One region of the Priestia sp. JV24 genome, then DNA from elsewhere that is predicted to be linked to it. Evidence: riboswitches for the same ligand, from Rfam matches in the RefSeq annotation. Region 1 holds a riboswitch; each other region holds the start of a gene.

Region 1 (3,113 bases):
AAGCCTGCATTGCTTTTACTAGACGAACCAACAAATGGTCTAGACCCAGCGGGAATGAGAGAATTTCGTACATATTTACAAACGCTTTGCAGGGAAGAAGGAATTTCAATCTTAATCGCGAGCCACTTATTAAAAGAGGTAGAAGCATTATGTGACCGCGTTGGCATTATTCAAGACGGTGAGTTAAAAGCCATTCAAGATCTATCTCCAAATCGTCAAGACCAAGGAATGTACGTAGAATTTGAGTTGTCTGACGCGCAAAAAGCAGCGGATCTTTTATCACAAGAATTTGAAGTAACGATGAGATCACATATTATCGACGTGGCGATTGTAAAAGAACAAATTCCAGCTGTAAATAGAAAATTAGTGGACAGCGATATTTTAGTCTACCGAATCACTCCTGTGTATGAGACGCTTGAAGATTCGTTTATGTCCGTTACGGAAGGAGAGCACCATGCTTAAGCTAATTCAAAATGAACATATGAAATGGTTTCACAAAAGAAGCACAAAAGTCACGTTTATTACCATCGGTATTTTAACTCTTTGTATGGCTCTATTAATGAAAAAAGTAGCAAACAGTGCAGGAACAGAAGACAACATTTTGAACTTCCTGTCATTTAGTTCAGGTATGCTGATTCTCGTTCAATTTTTCGCTCTTGCTGTTGGAGGGTCAATGGTTGCAAAAGAGTTTGAGGCAGGTACCATTAAGCTTCTTTTAATTCGCCCTGCTAGACGTTCAACGATTTTAGCATCCAAGTACCTAACCCTCATTTTAATTAGCTTGTATTATTTACTGAGCTATTTGCTGTTTTCGTTTGTATGGGGAGCCTTGTTCTTTGGATTTACCAGTCTAGAAGGAGATGCGCAGCTGCTTAAAAATATTACGCTTACGTATGACAGTGCGTATATGGAAACGTTTATGATGATGACGTTCGCATTTATGCTGTCGTCTTTATTCAGAAACAGCGCGCTTGCTTCAAGTCTGGCTATAGTTGTAAGTATCGGGGCGAAAGCTGTGACAGGACTAGTATCAGAGTTTGGTTTATGGTGGGGGAAATTTTTACTGTTCGCCAACACGAACTTTGTGCAGTATATGGACGGGATGAAGACGATGTTTGACGGCATGACAATTCCATTTTCCATTTTCATCTTGGTGGCGCATTTTGTCTTCTTTATGGGCGTGGCATGGGCAGCGTTTTTGAAACGAGACGTAGCTAATTGATGTGAGAATTTTCGCACTATATATTTTTCTAAAATAGCATTTGACAATTAAATAAAAAGAGCTTACAGTAGTAAAAGACTATTTTTAAAACAACTATAAACTTCTTATCAAGAGAGACGGAGGGACTGGCCCTATGATGTCTCGGCAACTGGCTGTACGCAGTGCGGTGCCAAATCCAGCAGACGATGTTTCGTTTGGAAGATGAGAAGGGTAATCTTATGATACAAATAAGAGACCTCTTCTTATCAATAAGAAGAGGTCTTTTTTTATTACGTAAACAAGAGGTGTTAAGAATGGAACAACAAAAAGGAAACGGTTGGGCGCTGTTACCGCTGGGCGTCTTTTTAGTCCTGTTTGTCGGATCAGGAATTATAACGGGAGATTTTTATAAGCTGCCTGTATTAGTAGCCATTATCATTGCAGCCATTGTGGCGCTGGCTATGAACCGCAAAGATTCACTTAATGTAAAAGTGGAACGTTTTGCTAAAGGAGCAGGACATCCTGATATCATTATTATGGTGCTTATTTTTATTTTAGCAGGTGCTTTTTCTCAAGTGGCTAAAGGCATGGGAGCTGTTGATTCAACGGTAAACTTAGCTCTGTCTGTGCTTCCGCAAAGCTTAGTGGTAGTCGGAATCTTTGTTATTGGCGCATTCATTTCAATTTCGATGGGAACGTCAATGGGAACAATCGCAGCGCTAGGGCCTATCGCTGTAGGGATCAGTGAGCAAGCGCATGTATCCATTACATTGGCAATTGCTGCCGTTGTTGGTGGTGCAATGTTTGGAGATAATTTATCCGTAATCTCTGATACGACTATTGCAGCAGTTCGTACGCAAAAAACAAATATGTCAGATAAATTAAAAGTGAACTTTTTTATTGTACTTCCTGCAGCGATTGTTACGGTAATTTTATTGCTTGTAATGACGCTAGGCAACACGTCATCAGTAGAAATTAAAGACTTCAGCTGGTTTAAAATCTTACCTTATGTGGGCGTCTTAGTCGCTGCGATATTTGGTGCAAACGTATTAAGTATTTTAACCGGAGGAATTGTATTGGCCGGCGTGATCGGATTAGCTGACGGAAGCTACACGCTTTCTTCTCTTGCTAAAACTGTGACAGAAGGTATTGGCGGAATGTCAGAGTTAATTATTTTATCTCTGCTAATCGGCGGAATGGTTGAGCTTATTCGCTATAATGGCGGTATTCAGTTCTTATTGAACTTATTAACACGACGTATCCAAACGAAAAAAGGCGGAGAATTCAGCATCGCTGGACTGGTAAGTTTAACAAATTTAGCAACGGCTAATAACACGATTTCAATTATTACGGCAGGTCCGTTAGCAAAAGAAATCTCTGATAAGTATTCAATTGATAATCGTAAATCAGCCAGTCTGCTTGACTTGTTTTCATGCAGCGTTCAAGGGCTTATCCCTTACGGCGCACAAATGCTTCTCGCAGCAGGATTTGCTAAAGTTTCACCGATTGAGATTATTCCATTTACATTCTACCCAATGTTAACAGCGGTTTGCGGGATCATTGCAATTGTAATTGGATTTCCTCGTTTAAATAAAAAGTCAAAGTCATCTAAAGAAGCTGCGTAATATCAAACCCTTAAAAAGAATGTTCTTTTTAAGGGTTTTTTACTGTTTTAAAAAATCAGTCGGCTTTTCATCATCTAACTCCTTCCAAAGCGTCTCGTTCTGCTTAAGTGCATAAGCCGCTCCTCCAATTTCAATTCCGCATAATAAAATGAATAATAAAATACCCATGAAATGACCTCCTTACGTAAATGAGTAAAAACACGATGGTAACGGGTTTAGCTTCTTGCTGTTTCACTTTATAATGAGAATAAAGTATGAAACGCGTTTCAGCGCAAGAGAAAAAGGTG
Region 2 (3,113 bases), on a different contig from region 1:
ATCCATCTCGAATAGCAGATGTCTCTAAAATATAAGAAATAATATCTTCTTTTAATTCCACGGGGAGCAAGGCAAACATTTGCCCAACTCCTTCTTGAATGGAGACGCGCTGTGCCAACACGTCGTCTTTAATACTTTCCCACTCCGGAGGAGCAAATTGTTTCATAATAGCAATAATGTTATCGCTATTTGTAATTGTTCCATCAAAGTCACAAAAGATTTTTAACGATGTCATGCTTTCACCTCTACTGTTCCCCATAGTTGCAAAGCTTTTTGCAACTCTTTTGATTCTTCAGCTTTTTCGGCTAGTGTTTGATGAGAGAGTACTGCATCTATCGCCGCACGGAATGCTTTTCCTCCTCCGATAGCTCCGTCTGGATGACCGTGAACTCCGCCTCCTGCATTAATAATGCTGTCGATTCCAAAGTCCTTCACAAGCTGCGGTACCATTCCAGGATGAATTCCTGCTGAAGGAACCGGGAAAGACTGCTTATATTTGTATACAGGACGCGTTAATTCGTAGGCAATGCCTGTCGTATCTTCAAGAGAAAGCGCTACGCTTCCGTATGGTGATGGAAACAGTGAGAAATCTGCTCCGGCTAAACGCAATAGCTTTCCAAGCAGCAATGAATTTGAAAAACCGTAAAACTCTGACGGCGTAAGCGCTCCGCTAACAGCTGGGTGTGCCATAATCGGCAAGTTAATTTCATCATCTTCTCGAAGTGCCTGCAGTACGTCTAACCCGTAAGCAAATACGTTGAATAAAAGAGCATCGGCTCCTAGCTCAGCTGCTTTTCTCGCTTTTTCTTTTAACTCAAACGTTCGTCCCGTTAAATTAACAGCATACAGCGTGCGGTGTCCCGTTTTTTCGTATACTTCATTCAGTACTTTTTTTCCTTCTGTAACGCGAGCTTCAAAAGGTGTTCGTTCACTATCAAACAAAATCTCGTCGTCTTTAACCAAATCCACTCCGCCAAGCGCTTGCTCACGCAGCTGAGTTGTTAAGTACGTCATATCTCTTCCAATCACGCCTTTAAAAATACTCATCACAAGCGGACGGTCATAAACGCCTAGTTTCTCTCGGATACCTTCTATTCCAAAGCGTGGTCCTGGGAATTCAGCTAATAATTCATCAGGAAAATCCAAGTCTAATAATTTCACTTTTCCATCAAGTGATAGTTTTCCGAAAACTGTAACTAAAATAGCCGGTAAATCTCTTGAAAAGTTGGCAGTTGGATAAGCAATTTTGACAATAGCCTGCTTAATTTCTCCGCCTAAATATCCGTTTACACGTTCGCAATCTTGAAGCTCAGTTACGGACACGACGCGCCCTTTATGCTTTTGAAGCTGCTGCTGATCTAAAAGCGGCAGATCTGTCCATGAGCCGACGGTTAGTCCTAAAGCGATTCCTTCCGCTTTTTTATGAAAATTTCCTTTATTATCATGTAGTAAGTAGCTTGCAACGATTTCGCTCATTATGCTAAAAACTCCCTTGCTGTTTAATATCGTTAATAAAAAAAACCTCTTCTGTGATTAAGAAGAGGCTTTCGTTGCTCTTCTTATCTCTCAGCTGCTGCTGCAAGAATTAGCACCGTGCTTAACATGCGTTAAGTCGGTTGCCGGGCTTCATCGGGCTAGTCCCTCCACCTACTCTTAATAAGAAAGTTGCTATTTATTTAAATTGAATTCGTAGATTATATACTAAATAAAAAATACCGCTAGGATTTATCGGTTATTAATCTCGTTAACTTCTTACATATTAAGCCAACTCAAAAAGGATTGTCAATGCGTTTTTAAAATAAATTTAATTTTTTTATTCGAGATACAGCTTCTCTCATGCGCTCTTCATCCGTCAGCAATCCTACGCGCACATAGCCTTCACCATATGTTCCAAAGCCTACACCAGGAGCAACCACAACGTGGGCTTTTTCAAGGAGTAAATCTGAAAACTGTTCGGAAGTATATCCTTCAGGAACTTTTAGCCATGCAAAAAAGGAGCCTGCTGGAGATGTAACATCCCAACCAATTTCTCGAAGCCCTTGAATAAAGGTATTGCGTCTAGATTCATAGCGCTTAACTAAATCATTCACACATTGTTGAGATTCCAACAGAGCTGCGGCTGCTGCCTCTTGAACGGCCCCAAAGAGACTGACATACATATGATCTTGAAGAAGATTAATAGCTTCTACTACACTTTCATTTCCTACAGCAAATCCAACTCGCCATCCCGCCATGTTATACGTTTTAGAAAGAGTATAAATTTCAATTCCCGTCTCTTTTGCACCAGGAGTCTGTAAAAAACTGATTGGCTTTTTACCATCAAACCCAATTGCTCCGTAAGCAAAGTCGTGTACCACACAAATATCGTGCTTGGCAGCAAACGCCACGGTGTCTTCAAAAAATTCTGCCGTTGCCACTGCACCAGTAGGATTATTCGGATAGTTTAAAAACATGAGCTTTGCCTGTTCTTTAGCACGTTCACTTATCTCTTCGTATACGGGTAGAAAATGATTTTCAGCCGTGAGAGGCATCACTTCCATCTTGGCTTTTGCAAGCTCTACTCCAGACCAGTAGTCAGGATATCCAGGATCTGGAACCAGCACCGTATCTCCAGGATTTAACAAGCACTGCGGGATTTCAACAAGTCCACCCTTTCCGCCAAATAAAATAGCTACTTCTTTTTCAGGATCCACATCAACGCCATATTCTCGTTTATAAAAAGTCGCAACGGCCTCTTTTAAAAACTGGTGCCCCCGAAATGGAGAATATTTATGATGCATAGGATTAGCACTTGCTTTTTGCAGTGTTTCTACAATATGTGAAGGAGTAGGCTGATCAGGATTTCCCTGCCCTAAGTTAATAACGTCGTGCCCTTGGGCCATTACTTTTCCTACCTTGCCCACAAGTGATGCAAAAAATTGTTTTGGTAAACTTTTTAATAGTTCCGATTGCTCAAATTGTTTCATCATCGCACACCTTCTCAAAAAATTCTTGAAATTCTAGTCACAAATAATATATTGTAATACTCAACTTGTAAAGTCATTTTTTTCAACTACTAAAAAAAGGACGGATGATAAAGTGAGTGTAAAAATTACGTGTTTGCAGCTTGATAT
Region 3 (3,113 bases), on a different contig from region 1:
GGTATTACACATTTCGCTCAAGCTGAGCTTGGAGACATCGTATTCGTTGAACTGCCAGAAGTAGGAGCAACAGTAGAAGCTGACGAGCCGTTTGGCAGCGTTGAATCAGTAAAAACAGTTTCTGAGCTCTATGCACCAATTAGCGGTGAAGTTGTAGCAGTAAACGACAACTTAAGCGATAGCCCTGAACTTGTTAATGATTCTCCATACGAAGAAGCATGGATGATTACAATCAAACCATCTGATTCTTCTCAAGTAGACAAGCTAATGACAGCAGAGCAATACGAAGAAATGACAAACGAAGGATAATATTCCTCCATAAATTGTCTTTATGAAAAATTTTTGACTGGACACTCTATTAGTAAACAAGCTAAAGGAGTGTCTTTTTATGTTTGAAAAACAAAAAATGGACGTTACAGATCGCGTTACAGCTAAATTTCATGACGGCGGTATGAAATTATATGTTGATAAGCAGCCAATTGGTGAAGTTAGTTACGGAACAAGCGGCAATGAATACCGCTTTGAAGAAGGATATTCGCAAGAAAATAATAAGTTCTACCAATATACGGACGTACAAAAACAAGGTGAAACGCAAAAATATACAGACTGCGATGAAGAAGCAGGATGGTGCTAAACAGTGGCAACTGCCGCTGTTTTTCTTGTTTTATGGAAACAATATGGCTTAAGCTGCCTTTTAAAACAGTTCTTTCTTGCAAATTTCTTTTAAAAAACAGGTGAACTGTGATACATTAACGAATATTGTATAGCATAAAGAAATGATGTTACTATACAACTGACGATTATGGGTGATGAAAATGGGGCTAATTGAAATTGAAAAAGTAATTATTGTTGAAGGAAAATCAGATAAAAAACGTATCCAAGATATCATTCGAGAACCAATTGAAATTATTTGTACAAACGGTACGATTAGTTTATCAAAGCTGGATGAAATTATTGACTTTACGTTTAACAAAGAGGTATACATACTCGTTGACTCTGATGATTCAGGGAATAAGCTAAGAAAACAATTTAAACGAGAGCTTCCGGAAGCAGAGCATCTATATATTGATAAAATGTACCGAGAGGTTGCTGCCGCCCCTAGAAATCACATAGCAACAGTATTACTGAGTGCCAATATCGATGTTAATGCAGAATTTTTAACATAAAAGGAATGAGCAACATGCAAGAATGGAGCGAAAAACAGCTTGACGATCAGTTAAAAGAAGGACAAAGAGCGTTTATCTTTTTCCATACACCTTTTTGCGGGACATGTCAGCTGGCAAAAAAAATGTTAACCGTAGCAGAAGCGATGCTGCCCGGTGTGACCATCGGAATGAGCAATTTAAATTATATGCCCTCAAAAGCAGAAGTATTTTCAATTGAAAGTGTACCTTGTTTGATTGAAGTGAAAAATGGCGAAATGGTAAAAAAACTCTATGCGTTTCATTCCATCGAGCACGTACTTGAAGAGCTTCGATAATCAAACGTTTGTTTAAAATGAAGAAATTGAAAGAGAGCAAACCATTGGGATTGTTGAAATCTTGGGATATTATCCCAAGAACAAAATCTGTTGACAGCCTATCTGACACATGCTAAAATCACACTCATGAATGTTCATAAATGAATGAATATTTCCCAAAAACAAAATAATTGTTGCGAACTCTTATCAAGAGAGGTGGAGGGACTGAGCCCTGTGAAACCCGGCAACCGTCAGACTAACTGAAATGGTGCCAATTCCTGCAAAGCTATGCGCTTTGAAAGATGAGAGAAAGGATTAAATATCGAGCCTTTCTGTCATGCGCAGAGAGGCTTTTTTAATGGGGAAAATTGTTTTACGGCTTTTTTATCCTATAGGACAACCTAACATAATTAAGTTTTTATTAAAGAAGGTGAAGAAATATGATTACATTAACAGACGTTACAAAAATTTATCAGGCTAAAAGCGGTCAAGTAACAGCTGTTGATAATGTGAATCTAACCGTTAACCAAGGTGAAATTTACGGAATTATTGGTTATAGCGGAGCGGGGAAAAGTTCTTTGATTCGCTTGCTAAACGGATTAGAAACACCAACGACAGGAACGGTCGAGGTAGCAGGTAATGATATTGGAAAAATTAAAGGCGGAAAACTCAGAAAAGCGAGACAAGAAATTAGTATGATATTTCAACACTTTAATATCTTATGGTCGCGTACGGTGAGAGAAAATATTGCTTTTCCGTTAGAAATAGCAGGGATTTCAAAAGAAAAAAGAATGAAACGAGTAGACGAACTCATTAAGCTAGTTGGACTTGAAGGTCGTGAAAATGCTTATCCATCGCAGCTTAGCGGTGGACAAAAGCAGCGTGTTGGTATTGCTCGAGCGCTAGCGAATAATCCAAAAGTATTGCTTTGTGATGAAGCAACATCAGCGCTTGATCCTCAAACGACAGATTCTATTTTAGATCTGTTAGTAGATATTAATGAGAAGCTAGGGTTAACCATTGTATTAATTACTCATGAAATGCACGTCATTCGTAAAATTTGTCATCGAGTAGCCGTTATGGAAAATGGGGCAGTAGTAGAAGAAGGACAAGTGCTAGAAGTATTCAGAAAACCTAAGCAGCCGATTACAAAACGATTTGTTCAACAGATTTCTGAACCAGAGGAAACGTTTGAAACGATTGAACAAGTAAAAGAGCTGTATCCAAGCGGGCAAATTATTCAGCTGACGTTTGTTGGCGGAAAAGCAGAGCAACCGCTCATTACAACGATTTTAAAACAGTTTGATGTAACGATTAATATTTTACAAGGAAAGATTTCTCATACGCAAACAGGTTCATACGGAACGTTGTTCGTTCATTTAGACGGAGAATTAACAGAAGTTGAAAAAGTCATTGCATACATTCATGAGCAGCAGGTAGAAGTGGAGGTAATGACAAATGCTTGAGAAACTATTTCCAAACGTTATTTTAGATGATTTTATTCAAGCGACAAATGAAACACTATATATGACGGCTATTTCAGTTGTAGCCACATTTGTTCTAGGTATTTTATTGGGCTTGCTTTTATTTTTAACGTCCAAAGGACAGCTTTGGCAAAACAAACCTTTATATGCCATTGTGTCAGCGGTTGTAA
Region 4 (3,113 bases), on a different contig from region 1:
CTTCACCGCGGATTCGGTCATTTCCCGTTGCATCCATGCGTTCTAGAATATCTTCTGATAATTTAATTCCAGGTACTTCATGGTGAATAAATCGAGCATTTCTTGCGCTTGTTAACGGCATGATACCGATATATACCGGTGTTGTTAAATGTTTGGTTGCTTCATATACCTCTTCAATTTGCTTAGTTGAATAGAGAGGCTGAGTAATGAAATAGTGAGCCCCGCAGTCGATTTTCTTTTCCAAACGCTGAACGGCTCGGTCTAAGTGACGCACGTTTGGGTTAAAGGCAGCTGCAATGGAAAAATTGGTTTTTTGACCAAGTGGTTTGCCGGAATAAGATAGTCCTTCATTAAACTGAGCGATTAAACTAATCAAGTCAAATGAAGATAAATCGTAGACCGAAGTGGCGCCAGGGAAATCGCCAACTTTTGACGGATCACCGGTAATTGCAAGTACTTGATTCATTCCTAGCGTATGAAGTCCCATTAAATGAGATTGAAGTCCAATTAAATTTCGGTCGCGACAGGTAATATGAATAAGCGGTCGTGCTTTTGTTTCTTGCTGCATCAGTGTTGCCATTGCCAAGTTGCTGATGCGAGGTGAGGCAAGAGAATTATCAGCTAATGTAATAGCATCTACGCCGACTTTATCAAGTGCTTTTGCGCCTTCTAAAAATTTCGTGGGACCAAGCTGTTTAGGGGGATCTAGCTCGACGATAACCGAGCGGCGCTTCTTCACAATTTCATGCATATGAGGTTTATCCTGCTGCTCACGCTCTTGAACCGTAACGGCAGGTCTCATTTTAACGACTTTGCTTGTAATCGGAGGCAGGTCTTTTAAGGCAGATGACATTGCGCGTACGTGAGCTGGTGTTGTACCGCAGCATCCTCCAATTAAGCGAACCCCTTGTTCGCGGAATAAACGCGCGCTTTCTACAAAGTAGTCTTCATTTGTTTCATATTCCAGCTTTCCTTCCACATACGCCGGAAGGCTGGCATTAGGATAAGCAGATAAGAAAGCACGATCAGGAAGCGGTACTTCTTCAAGAGACTGAATCATATGATAAGGACCTAAACGGCAGTTTAGCCCGACAACATCTGCTCCCAGCGCCTCTAATTCTTTTAATGCATCTGCTAAAGGACGGCCATCTTGCAGTACGCCAATATCATGCAGGGAAACGTGGGTAATAATAGGCTTATCCGTTTCTTTTCTTGCCAGTGTAAGAACGGTTTTTAATTCTTCGAAGTCATAGTATGTTTCAAACAAAAGGCCATCCACGCCTTCATTTAAAAGCCAAAACATTTGTTCACGAATGCTTCGCTTAACCTCTTCTAAACTAATAGCGTTTTTTTGGAAAGAACGAATTCCGCCGAGTGTACCAACCACGTAAGCCTGATCTTTTGCAGCTTGTTTCGCTAATTTTACACCAGCAACATTGATGTCTTTGACTGAATCTTCTAATCCATAACGGGCAAGTTTTTGATAATTAGCAGCGTACGTATTTGTTTGAATAACGTTTGCACCAGCTTCTACATAGGCTCTGTGAATACGAGAAACCTCTTCTGGTTTGGTGATGTTTAGTTCTTCAAAACAGCTGTCGATACCGTGTGAGTAAAGGAGGGTACCAGTGGCACCATCCCCAATTAAAATTTTAGACTTTAAATCTTCAAGTAACCCCATGTCAAAACCTCCTTAAATTGTTCCGCTTCTATTTCACGAGTGATTCGTTTTATGCAATATGCCGATAAAATAGAAAAAGTCTTCTTAAGAAGAAGACTTTTTTCGCCTTCTTATCTTCCAAGCAATAAATTGCTTGCTGGATTTAGCACCATGTCTCTAACGACTGGTTGCTGAGGTTTCAAAGGGCCAGTCCCTCCACCTCTCATGATAAGAATCAATTGTATATAATTGAAACATATTTTTTTAAATAGAAAGAATACTTATTTAATAATTTATCTGATTTTTAGAAATTATACAACATTAAATTGTGAATTTCCAGCAAATATTGAGGAAAATTTAAAAGCTAAAGGGAAAATATCCGTATATTTTGTTTGGAAACGACTGTTATGTTAGGGGTTAAGGAGTTTTTTGTGAGAAATACAAAAAGAAAATGAAAAAAATAAACGAAAAGGCACAAGCGCTGGGATATGCGTAGATTTCCACGTAAAAAGGCTCGTCTTTTTTTTATCGTTTCTACATATAGTGAACTATGAAGGGTAGAAGGGTGATGGGCATGAAAAGGTGGAAACTCACGCTGCAGGTTGCTGCTACGTATGTAGGCACCGTTGTAGGAGCCGGTTTTGCAACAGGCAAGGAAATCGTTCAATTTTTTACACAGTACGGGGAACTTGGAATGGTCGGAATTTTGGTCAGCGGCTTGTTTTTTATTTGGCTAGGTTCAAAAATGATGCTGCTTTCGCACGCAATTGGGGCTTCTTCTTATCAGCAGCTTAATACATATTTATTTGGTGATGTGCTTGGAAAAGCGGTAAACGGTGTAATGATTGTCATTTTATTTGGAGTAACTTCAGTCATGCTAGCGAGTACGGGGGCAATAGGAAAAGAACAGTTCGGGCTGTGGCCTCCTGTTGGGATGATTTTTACAATTGTTTTAACTTATATATTTATCGCAAAAGGAATTAACGGTATTTTAATGGTTAATTCTCTTGTTGTGCCGATGATGCTTTCATTTGCTTTTATCATCTTTATGCCGAATATCAGCTATTTCTCACTGATTCAAACGAAGCCGGATTTAACGCTCGTCACGCAGTGGAAGTGGGCGGTTAGTCCCTTTTTATATATTTCCCTGAATCTAGCTTTGGCTCAGGCCGTTTTGGTTCCATTAGGAAGCTCGGTGAAAGATAGGAGCGTGATTAAAAAAGGGGCCGTAATAGGAGGATGTGTACTTACGTTTATGCTTGTTTCTACTCATCTTGCCCTTTCCAATTTGCCTTATTCATTTCAACTTGATATTCCGATGAGTGCGGTTGTTAAAAATATCTCAGTGTGGGTGAATGTTTTATTTACGGTAGTTGTGTTGGGCGAGATTTTTACTACATTGATTGGAAATGTATTTGGCATCGCTAAGCAGCTTCAGTCATTTCTTCCCCTC

The links. A riboswitch is a leader RNA that binds a small molecule or an ion and turns the genes downstream of it on or off. The one in region 1 is predicted to bind S-adenosylmethionine.
Region 2: another riboswitch for S-adenosylmethionine. It lies ahead of mtnW (2,3-diketo-5-methylthiopentyl-1-phosphate enolase); the one in region 1 lies ahead of OK414_RS11365 (Na+/H+ antiporter NhaC family protein).
Region 3: another riboswitch for S-adenosylmethionine. It lies ahead of OK414_RS25990 (methionine ABC transporter ATP-binding protein); the one in region 1 lies ahead of OK414_RS11365 (Na+/H+ antiporter NhaC family protein).
Region 4: another riboswitch for S-adenosylmethionine. It lies ahead of OK414_RS06335 (bifunctional homocysteine S-methyltransferase/methylenetetrahydrofolate reductase); the one in region 1 lies ahead of OK414_RS11365 (Na+/H+ antiporter NhaC family protein).

The regions. Positions count from the first base shown of each region.
Region 1 covers NZ_JAPCIN010000015.1:394,948-398,060, forward strand. Annotated here, with positions in the region: gene OK414_RS11355 (ABC transporter ATP-binding protein) at 1-462, shown strand, start outside; gene OK414_RS11360 (ABC transporter permease) at 455-1,222, shown strand; SAM riboswitch class I at 1,324-1,430, shown strand; gene OK414_RS11365 (Na+/H+ antiporter NhaC family protein) at 1,516-2,826, shown strand; gene OK414_RS11370 (hypothetical protein) at 2,866-2,994, opposite strand.
Region 2 covers NZ_JAPCIN010000012.1:87,286-90,398, reverse strand. Annotated here, with positions in the region: gene OK414_RS06135 (2-hydroxy-3-keto-5-methylthiopentenyl-1-phosphate phosphatase) at 1-235, opposite strand, end outside; gene mtnW (2,3-diketo-5-methylthiopentyl-1-phosphate enolase) at 232-1,476, opposite strand; SAM riboswitch class I at 1,557-1,663, opposite strand; gene OK414_RS06125 (pyridoxal phosphate-dependent aminotransferase) at 1,794-2,966, opposite strand; gene OK414_RS06120 (carbon-nitrogen family hydrolase) at 3,079-3,113, shown strand, end outside.
Region 3 covers NZ_JAPCIN010000024.1:66,497-69,609, reverse strand. Annotated here, with positions in the region: gene gcvH (glycine cleavage system protein GcvH) at 1-309, shown strand, start outside; gene OK414_RS26005 (YusG family protein) at 389-634, shown strand; gene OK414_RS26000 (toprim domain-containing protein) at 816-1,166, shown strand; gene OK414_RS25995 (thioredoxin family protein) at 1,181-1,480, shown strand; SAM riboswitch class I at 1,661-1,768, shown strand; gene OK414_RS25990 (methionine ABC transporter ATP-binding protein) at 1,900-2,925, shown strand; gene OK414_RS25985 (methionine ABC transporter permease) at 2,918-3,113, shown strand, end outside.
Region 4 covers NZ_JAPCIN010000012.1:127,752-130,864, forward strand. Annotated here, with positions in the region: gene OK414_RS06335 (bifunctional homocysteine S-methyltransferase/methylenetetrahydrofolate reductase) at 1-1,681, opposite strand, end outside; SAM riboswitch class I at 1,789-1,895, opposite strand; gene OK414_RS06340 (amino acid/polyamine transporter II) at 2,235-3,113, shown strand, end outside.